DNA from 2 places in the Tenacibaculum xiamenense genome. Region 1 is predicted to be linked to the other one. Evidence: riboswitches for the same ligand, from Rfam matches in the RefSeq annotation. Region 1 holds a riboswitch; the other holds the start of a gene.
The links. Region 1 has a riboswitch for cobalamin ahead of ACKTTV_RS22700 (TonB-dependent siderophore receptor). Riboswitches for the same ligand answer to the same signal wherever they lie in the genome.

Region 1 (4,437 bases):
AGTACTTCTTCTCCTTTTTCGGTAACTCCTTTTTGTTGTCCTTGAGTAAGATTAATTGCCAATAAGCAAAACAATAGTGAAAATATCTGTTTCATATTTATTTTTTTAGTAAAGCACAAAGCTTTGTGTATGAATAATTCCTTTTTTCTCACAAAAGTAAAAAAAATCTTGTATTAACTTTTAGAGAACACTTTAGAAGGTCGTTATTTATTATACATTTTGTTATGTTAGATTTTCCTTTTCAATTTTATCAAGCAATTTCTATATCCATTTTTTTGATTAATTTATATATGATTTTCTTTGCTTCATCTTTATTTTCTACTCCTAAGTATACGGTTCCCATTGTTTCTCTCTAGTTATAGTATAAATATACATTCAATGAGTTCTTTACTAAATTAAATAATTCTCCAGATTTGATGCCTTTAATTCCATTTCTCTAATAATCAAAAGCGTTTGTATATTAAGATTAGTTGCGGTACTCTAAGTTAACAAAAAATACCATATACATTTTGTTACCAGTTTTTTTATTCTTTAAATTTAACTATATCTTGTTTCATTTGTTTATTCCAAAAATCTACCTTGTCTTTGTAGATTCTTGTTATCGGATATCCATTATTTTCTTTTTCCGATTTCCATGTCAAATGAACAACAGCAATTCTTTTATCTTCTAATTCCAATATGATGTCATCATTATTTGTCTTTTTAGCAATTAGTTCGGTGTTTTGAAGAAGTAACGGATGATCATCAGGTAATTCAACTTTGAGTTCATTCATTAAGGCTTGAATATTTTTCTCTTCCATTTCAATCACATCCCAATATGGGGCAAGGAATTTCAATTCAAATGTCGTGTTATTTAATATGTCTTCTAAATTTCCATTTTTCAATAAGTCGGCAATTGTTTTTTCGATACAATTTCTGGATAATTCTTTTACAAATAAGTCTGGAGGTACTAGATAAAGTCCATTTAGGCTTTCTCCATTTTCTTCATCTGTTTTAATTGCCGTTTCAAAAAATTTATACATCCAAACATTTATTCCATAACTTCTACCGTCTAAAGTATCAACTATAATATTTGCAAAATCATTTTCAATATCATCCCAAGGAGTTGATATTTCAAACTCAAGCCATAATTTGAAAGGTTTATTCTCATTTTCAATGACTTTTTCACTTAAAGAACATGGGTTTAAGTTTCTAATATCCATTTTTATCTGATTACTGGTAACGGTTTGGCTAAGCTGCGTTTTAATGCGGTTTAGGTGGTGTCGTAACACGTTTTCATTTTTCAGTGTTATTTTCTTTTTTCTTTTTAACTGCCCATTTTCTAATTTGGTCATTTAAACTTCTAAATCCAATACCTCCAAGTAATATTCCAATAGGCATTCCGATTAAAGTTCGCCAGAACTCTTTGGGGTTTCTCTTATAATCAGGTAAATAAGCCCAATACAAAAATCCGCTAAATGATATGATTAAGATTGTAATTATTATATATTCAGTCATAAAGTTAATTTCGCTCTTTTAATCTTTTTAATAAATCTACTAAATGTTGTTCAGAATGAGTTCTCATCAAAAATTCAAAATGCCAAAGCGCATCATTTTTGCTGGTATTATCCATTCTCCATTTTACAGCTAGTAAATCCTTAACAATATCAGTTAAATCATCTAGCTCATCACCACATACAATTTCTATATTTGGTTCCATTTTATTAGAATCTAAAACCATACTATACAAGTCGAAGTCGGGGAAATTAGATTTAATATTTCTTCTTATTTCGTTATAATCAAAGTTAGGTTCTTCATTATAATCCATTCTATCAAATTCAAACACCAAGTCTAAAAACTCTGAATAAACCCCAACTAAAAGTTTTTTTAGAAAATTAATTTTGTCAGTCAATTCAACTTTTGGGTTTATTCCGAATTCTGTTATTTGGTCTATAAGTTTTCTTAATTCACTCAATTTTTATTGGTTTGTTCAAATGTGTTACAACTCATTATATCTAAACAAATATAACCGTTATCCATTATACTTCCTCTGACAACAATATATTAGTCTATTTTATATGTGATATACTGTTAAAACAAACCATATTGCATCTCAATTATTTTTACATCCAAAGATTTGTTTGTTTACGGTTATTCTAGCCCCTTAATTCCTTAACTTTAACATAAAAGCTAGCAACGTTCTTAAGAAAAAATTATTTGACACGGGCAAAAAGCACTACATTTGCCCCCGATTTACGGTTTTTTATGCGAGTAAAAATTAAAAGGGAATTTGGTGAAAATCCAAAACTGTTCCCGCAACTGTAAGGTTCTATTTAAACAAAATATCATACATCTCAAGTAAGACTTCTATTTTTTGAGATTCAGCCACTGCTTAACTTAAAGTGGGAAGGCGATATTTTGAGACCAAGTCAGGAGACCTGCCTTAAATCATAAAATTTTTAGTAACTCTCGGGTAAAGGGTTAGAAAATACATAACTACTAAACGTAGTATTTTCTACATATTACCTGCTTAAAACGGTTTTCAATTAATGAAAAAACTAGTGTTATGCAGTGTGTTTATGCTGTTGGCTATTTTTGTCAATGCACAATCCAACACTACAATTACAGGAATCGTAAAAGATTCTAAATCTGGAGAAGGAATCCCTGATGTTTCTATTTCTATTAAAAGTTTAAAAAAAGGGACAACTACCGATGTTAATGGTAATTTTACCATTACAGTTTCTAACAAATCGGGAGCTCTTCTTTTTTCAAAAGTGGGATATGCTACAAGAAGAAAAAGAATACTTCCTTCTAAAACAAAGCAAACAATTACTATTTCTCTACAGAAGAAATCCATTGCTTTGGAAGAAGTAACAGTTAATTCGAATCAAAATCAGCTAAAAAAAGAAGTATTAAGTGTTGGAAGACTGAATGTAAAGGATATTGATGCTCCTGTTACCACAAACAGTGTAAGTTCTAAAATTATTGAACAACGCAATGTTACCGACCTTGGAGATGCAATGAAAAGTGCTACAGGTGTAAGACCTATTAATAGGTATGGTGGTTTTCAAACTTTCAGGATCCGCGGTTTCAATAATTTCGTTTTACTAATTGATGGAGTAAGAGATGAGCGTCATAATATCTCAACAAGTGCACCTACTACAAACTTAGCCAATGTTGAAAGAATTGAGGTATTAAAAGGACCTGCCAGTGCTTTATATGGTCACTCCGCTCTTGGAGGTATCATTAATATTGTGAGAAAAAGACCTACTTATCAAGATCAAGGTAGCTTCAGTATTTCTTATGGAAGTTTTGATACTTACAATATGTCTGCTGGGTATGGAGGTGCTATTTCTGACAAACTTCGATACAGAACGGACTTCGGAATGACACGTTCTAATGGATGGAGAGATTATGGCGTTGAAACAAACAACGGATCTTTCATGTTGGAATATACTCCTTCTGATAAGGACAAATTAGAATTCTATGTTCAAGTTAATAGTGATAAATATGATACTGATACTGGAATTCCAATGGATGTAGACGGTTCTTTAGTTCCAGGTTTAAATCCTGAAACCAGATATAACGATCCTCAGGATTATTTAAATCATAAACGCTACGACTTTCAATTAAAGTATTCTCATAAGTTCAACTCGAATTTAGAACTTACAAATCAAGTTTCTTATTCGAGTGATGATATCGATTATTTATCTACTGAACTTTTAGTTCTAAACGATGCAAAAGATGAAATAACTAGAGATTTCCCTTTCTATTTTAACCATCAAACGAAAACTTTACAAAACCAATTAGACTTTAGTTACACCACAACTACTGGAAGTATTCAGCACAAATTATTGTTTGGTAACTCTTTGAGTTTATTAGATCGTAAAACTTTCAGAGGGAGTGTTGTTGGACCAGGAGTTGGTACTACAATTTCTGTGCAGAATCCAATTTTAAATCAAGGACATATTGAGCCTGTAGACGAAAGAGTTGATGTTAAAGAAGAGTTTGTAAGTGGTTTTTATATTCAAGATTGGTTACGTTTTTCTGATAAATTCAAAGCGTCAATTAGTCTTCGTTATGACATCTTTAATGGAACCTACTATAGAGATCAACTTAACAATAACAGAGTTGTTACCGAAAATGGTGTTAGAACAGATATTCCTAAAACCGCTTTTACATACAGAGGAGGTTTAGTATACCAACCTTTGGAAAACATGAGTATTTTTACTTCGTATTCTAATTACTTTAAACCGTCAAGAAGAATTGCGGCGGATGGAAGAGTATTTGATCCTGAAACAGGGTATCAAGTTGAAGGAGGTTTAAAATTCCAGAAGAAAAATATCCTTACAGCAACTTTATCTGCTTTTTATTTACTTAAAAACAATATTGTTGATGGATCAAATCATAACAATTTAAAACAAATTGGTGAAGCAGATTCAAAAGGTTTGGAACTTG
Region 2 (4,437 bases), on a different contig from region 1:
TAAATACTTCAGCCCTAAAATAGAAATAAGACCAATAACACCGAAAGTACCCAATCGGGAATCTTTCATAATTGTTAAAATTCTTTCTTTAGTCCATCCACCACCAAAACCATCACAAACATCGGCAAAGCCATCTTCATGAAAAGCACCTGTAACCCATATTGAACTAATCATACTTAATAGAATAGCTATGTTTTCTGGAAAAATGAAAGAGGTTCCGTAAAAAATGAGCGCAGCGATTGCACCAACCACAATTCCCACTAATGAAAAATAGCGACTACTTTTATTTAGAATGTCAGCAGAATGATCTACCCATTTTGGGCATGGGATTCGAGTAAAAAAAAGAACTGCAGTTAATAAATAATGGATTTGCCTTTTAATCATAATTTAAGCCTCACTTACGTTGGCGCTTTTAAAGGTAGCCATATTATTTAAAAAATTAACACTAGCTTCAATTAGAGGAAAGGCAAGAGCACAACCAGTACCTTCACCTAAACGCATACCAATATTTAAAAGAGGTTTAGCGTTTAAAAATTGTAACATTTTTTTATGACCTTGCTCTCCTGAAGTATGGCAAAAAATGCAATAATCAAGAATGTTAGGAGCTATAGAATTAGCTGCTAATAGTGCGGAAGTAACTATAAAACCATCGATAAGTAATGTCATTTTTAATGATGCTGCTTCTAGCATAGCTCCACACATCATAACAATTTCAAAACCACCAAAAGCGATTAAAGCATCTATTGGAGTTTTAATATCATTAGTATGAAAATTATAAACTTCTTTTAATGTTTTTATTTTAGTATTTAAACCTTCATCATTCAACCCTGTTCCTCTACCAACACAGTTCTCTATTGGTGTTTTTGTAAAATAGCTCATTAATAAAGAGGCAGCGGAAGTATTTCCGATACCCATTTCTCCAAAACCGATAACATTACAACCACCATTAAAAATTTCTCGTGCTAATTGTCTCCCTTTTCCCAAAGCCAATTCACATTGTTCTTTCGTCATAGCTTTGCTTAGGCTATAGTCCTGTGTTCCTTTTGAAATTTTCACCTTACTTAGTAAGGGGTGGTCTTCAAAATCTGCATTTACACCTGCATCAATAACCTTTAAATCAATGTTGTTTTGTTTACAGAAAACATTAATAGCTGCACCACCATTTAAAAAGTTAAGTACCATTTGTTGGGTAACTTCTTGCGGGTAAGGACTTACTTTATTGGTTTTAGCAATACCATGATCGCCAGCAAAAACTAAAATAGTTGGCTGTTTTATTTGAGGGGTCAAAGTATTTTGAATTAATCCAATTTGCAAAGCGATATTTTCAAGAGAACCTAAAGCCCCAATAGGTTTTGTTTTAAAGTTAATTTCCTCCTGAATTTGAGATTCTAATTCTTTCGAAACTGAAGTTATGTTAGTTTGCATGAGTTCTATTTTAATTTTAAGGGTAAACCAGAAACCATAAAGTAAGCTTTGTGAGCATGTCTTGCGATAAATTGATTTGTCCAGCCTTGTAGCTCGGTAAACTTCCTTCCTGATTCTGTTGTGGCATGTAGTCCCATACCTATTTCATTTGAGATAATTATAATATTAGCATTGATAGTTAAAAGCTTTTTAAATTCACTTTTCGCGAGTTCTAAAGACTTTTTAACATCATATTCGGTATCCATAAAAAAGTTTGTAAGCCATAAGGTAACACAATCAATTACCACCGTTTGGTTATCTGAAATTACGGTGCTAATCCATTTTTCTTCTTCTACTGTTGTCCATCGATCATCACGATCAGATATATGGCGATCTACTCTTTTTTGAAAATCTTCATCCCAAATACGTGAAGTAGCTAAATAAATGGGTGATTCAGATAAAGATTCAGCTAAATTTTGAGCATAACTACTTTTACCTGAGCGCTCACCACCTGAAACATAATATATCATTCTTTAAGCTTTAGAACTGCAAAGATTATAAAGTTTTTACAGAATGTAGGTGTTCTCGTATATTTTTCTCAAAATAGACCTGGAATTTGAATTATTTAATGCGAAATTTTCAAATAATCAGTTGATTATAATAGATATTATAAAAGAATGGAATATCTTTGCCCCGATTTTTGGTTTTTCTTTAAAATCATTTAAAGTGAATTAAAAGGGAATTCGGTTAAAATCCGAAGCTGTTCCCGCAACTGTAAGCTATAAAGCTTGTAATAAATCTTTAGCCACTGTTTTTATTAAACGGGAAGGCAAATTGCAAGACGCGAGCCAGGAGACCTGCCAAATATCAAGATAAAACAAACTTTCGGGATAAAGGTTTGATATGGCATTGCTGTATATATACTTTTCCTGATAACAAAATTCTAAATAATAATTAACAATGAAAAAAAAGGTACTTTGTTTAAGTGTTTTAACATCAATGTTTGCTTTGAGTAACTATGCTCAAGATAAAGTGAAAAGCATAGAGTTAGATGAAGTGGTAATCTCAGATTCAAAATTTAAATTAAAGAAAGAAAATTCAGGAAAAGTAATCCATAAAATTACTCCAGAGATTATTGAAAATAACAGTGGTAGAAGTGTTGTAGATGTTATTAATAATATTGCAGGAATTGAAATTAATGGAAATACAAGTTCACCAGGAAAAAATATTGATTTATTTATAAGAGGAGGAAGATCTAAAGAGGTAGTTATTCTTATTGACGGAGTGCAGGTTTCTGACCCAGGAAGTTTTTCAGGAGCATTTGACCTGAGATATCTTGATTTAAATAATATTGAATCAATTGAAGTGGTAAAAGGAGCTGCAAGTACTTTATATGGTACTGGAGCGGCAACAGCAGTAATCAATATAAAATTAAAAGAAGCAAAGTCTGGAAAAGCGAATGTGGCGTTATCTCTTTTCGGTGGAACGAATAATGATCAAGTATCTAGTAATGGTACTTCAATCCAGAGCTCAGCAAATGTAAATGGTAAGATTGAAAATTTTGATTACTTAGTAAATTTTTCATCTTTTGACGCTCGTGGAACTTCATCGGCTAGATCCGAAAATGGTACGACTTTCACAGATGATCCTTTCCAAAGAGTAGCAACAAATGTTAAGTTAGGATATAAATTTAATGAAAAGTTTTCAGTAAAGACTTTTGGAAGTTATTCTGAATTTAATAATAGTTATGATAATGAGTCATTTGAAGATGGTGTTAATAACACTTTAGATAAGAGTTATAGATTGAGTGTGAGTCCTGAATATGTTTACGGAAAAGGAAGTATTCAAGTAAATGCGGCATACAGCAGGTATAATGCTAACAGGGAAAACACTCGTTTTCCAGCTACAATGGAGTCTGAAAATTATATAGTAGATGCTTTCGTTAAACATCAATTTGACAAGTTTTACGTAGTAGGTGGGGTTAATTTTCAATATAATGAAATTATCGAGGCATTTAATCTTCCTTATGGAGCACCAGATTTAACAAGAGTAAACTACTCTGAATCTCCTATTACAAGATTAATTGATCCATATTTGAATGCTGTTTATGTTTCTGGGTTTGGATTAAATGTAAATGCAGGAGTTCGTTTAAATAACCATAATAAATATGGAAATCACTTCGTTTATAATGTAAACCCTTCTTATAGAATTAAATTACCAGGAGGATATGTTAAGTTTTTAGGTTCTTATAGTACGGCATTTTTGTCTCCAACAATTCAAAACTTATACGATGTACAATATGGTAATTTAGATTTAGAGCCTCAAGAAAGTACTACAATTGAAGGAGGAGTGGAGTATAAATATAGTAGCTTAGTTTTAAATACGGTTTATTTCAATAGAAACGTTGAAAATATTATTGGATTTGATAGTAACACTTTCCAATCAATAAATCAAGGAACAGCAAAAATTCAAGGTATTGAGTTTAATGCAGATTATAGTATACTAAAGAACCTAACAGTAAATGCTAATTATACTTATACGGATAACGAAGAGTTAGCTATAAGAATTCCAAAACATAAAATAAATGCAGGATTGAATTATGGAATTAAAAACACAAACTTTGGATTAACTTACCAATATATTAGTGATAGAGATGATACTGATTTTAGAAACTATCCTTCTGTGAATGTTCCATTAGAAGCTTATTCTTTATTGAACTTCTCAGCAAATCATGAGTTAAACAAAAATGTTAAGTTGTTTTTAGCGGTTACAAATATTTTTAATGATGATTATCAAGAGGTATTTGGTTTTACAACTTTAGGAAGAAATTACAATCTAGGAGTTCGCTTGAATTTTTAATTCCCCCCCAGAGTAACTAAGTTACTTAAATTAAGACTCACCATTGGTGGGTCTTTTTTGTTTTAAGGTGTTGGTTTTTAGTTGTTTGTTTTTGGTTTGGTTTCTCTGTAGTGGCTGTTTGTTAAAAAACTTGTAAAATATTTTATACTTTATGTAACATAATTATGAAATAAG

Region 2: another riboswitch for cobalamin. It lies ahead of ACKTTV_RS09220 (TonB-dependent receptor plug domain-containing protein); the one in region 1 lies ahead of ACKTTV_RS22700 (TonB-dependent siderophore receptor).

The regions. Positions count from the first base shown of each region.
Region 1 is NZ_CAZEQU010000042.1:681,810-686,246, reverse strand. It holds gene ACKTTV_RS22720 (hypothetical protein) at 1-95, opposite strand, end outside; gene ACKTTV_RS22715 (hypothetical protein) at 525-1,202, opposite strand; gene ACKTTV_RS22710 (hypothetical protein) at 1,276-1,497, opposite strand; gene ACKTTV_RS22705 (DUF5063 domain-containing protein) at 1,502-1,954, opposite strand; cobalamin riboswitch at 2,219-2,439, shown strand; gene ACKTTV_RS22700 (TonB-dependent siderophore receptor) at 2,529-4,437, shown strand, end outside.
Region 2 is NZ_CAZEQU010000022.1:2,148-6,584, forward strand. It holds gene ACKTTV_RS09205 (adenosylcobinamide-GDP ribazoletransferase) at 1-384, opposite strand, end outside; gene cobT (nicotinate-nucleotide--dimethylbenzimidazole phosphoribosyltransferase) at 388-1,425, opposite strand; gene ACKTTV_RS09215 (bifunctional adenosylcobinamide kinase/adenosylcobinamide-phosphate guanylyltransferase) at 1,431-1,934, opposite strand; cobalamin riboswitch at 2,089-2,283, shown strand; gene ACKTTV_RS09220 (TonB-dependent receptor plug domain-containing protein) at 2,365-4,263, shown strand.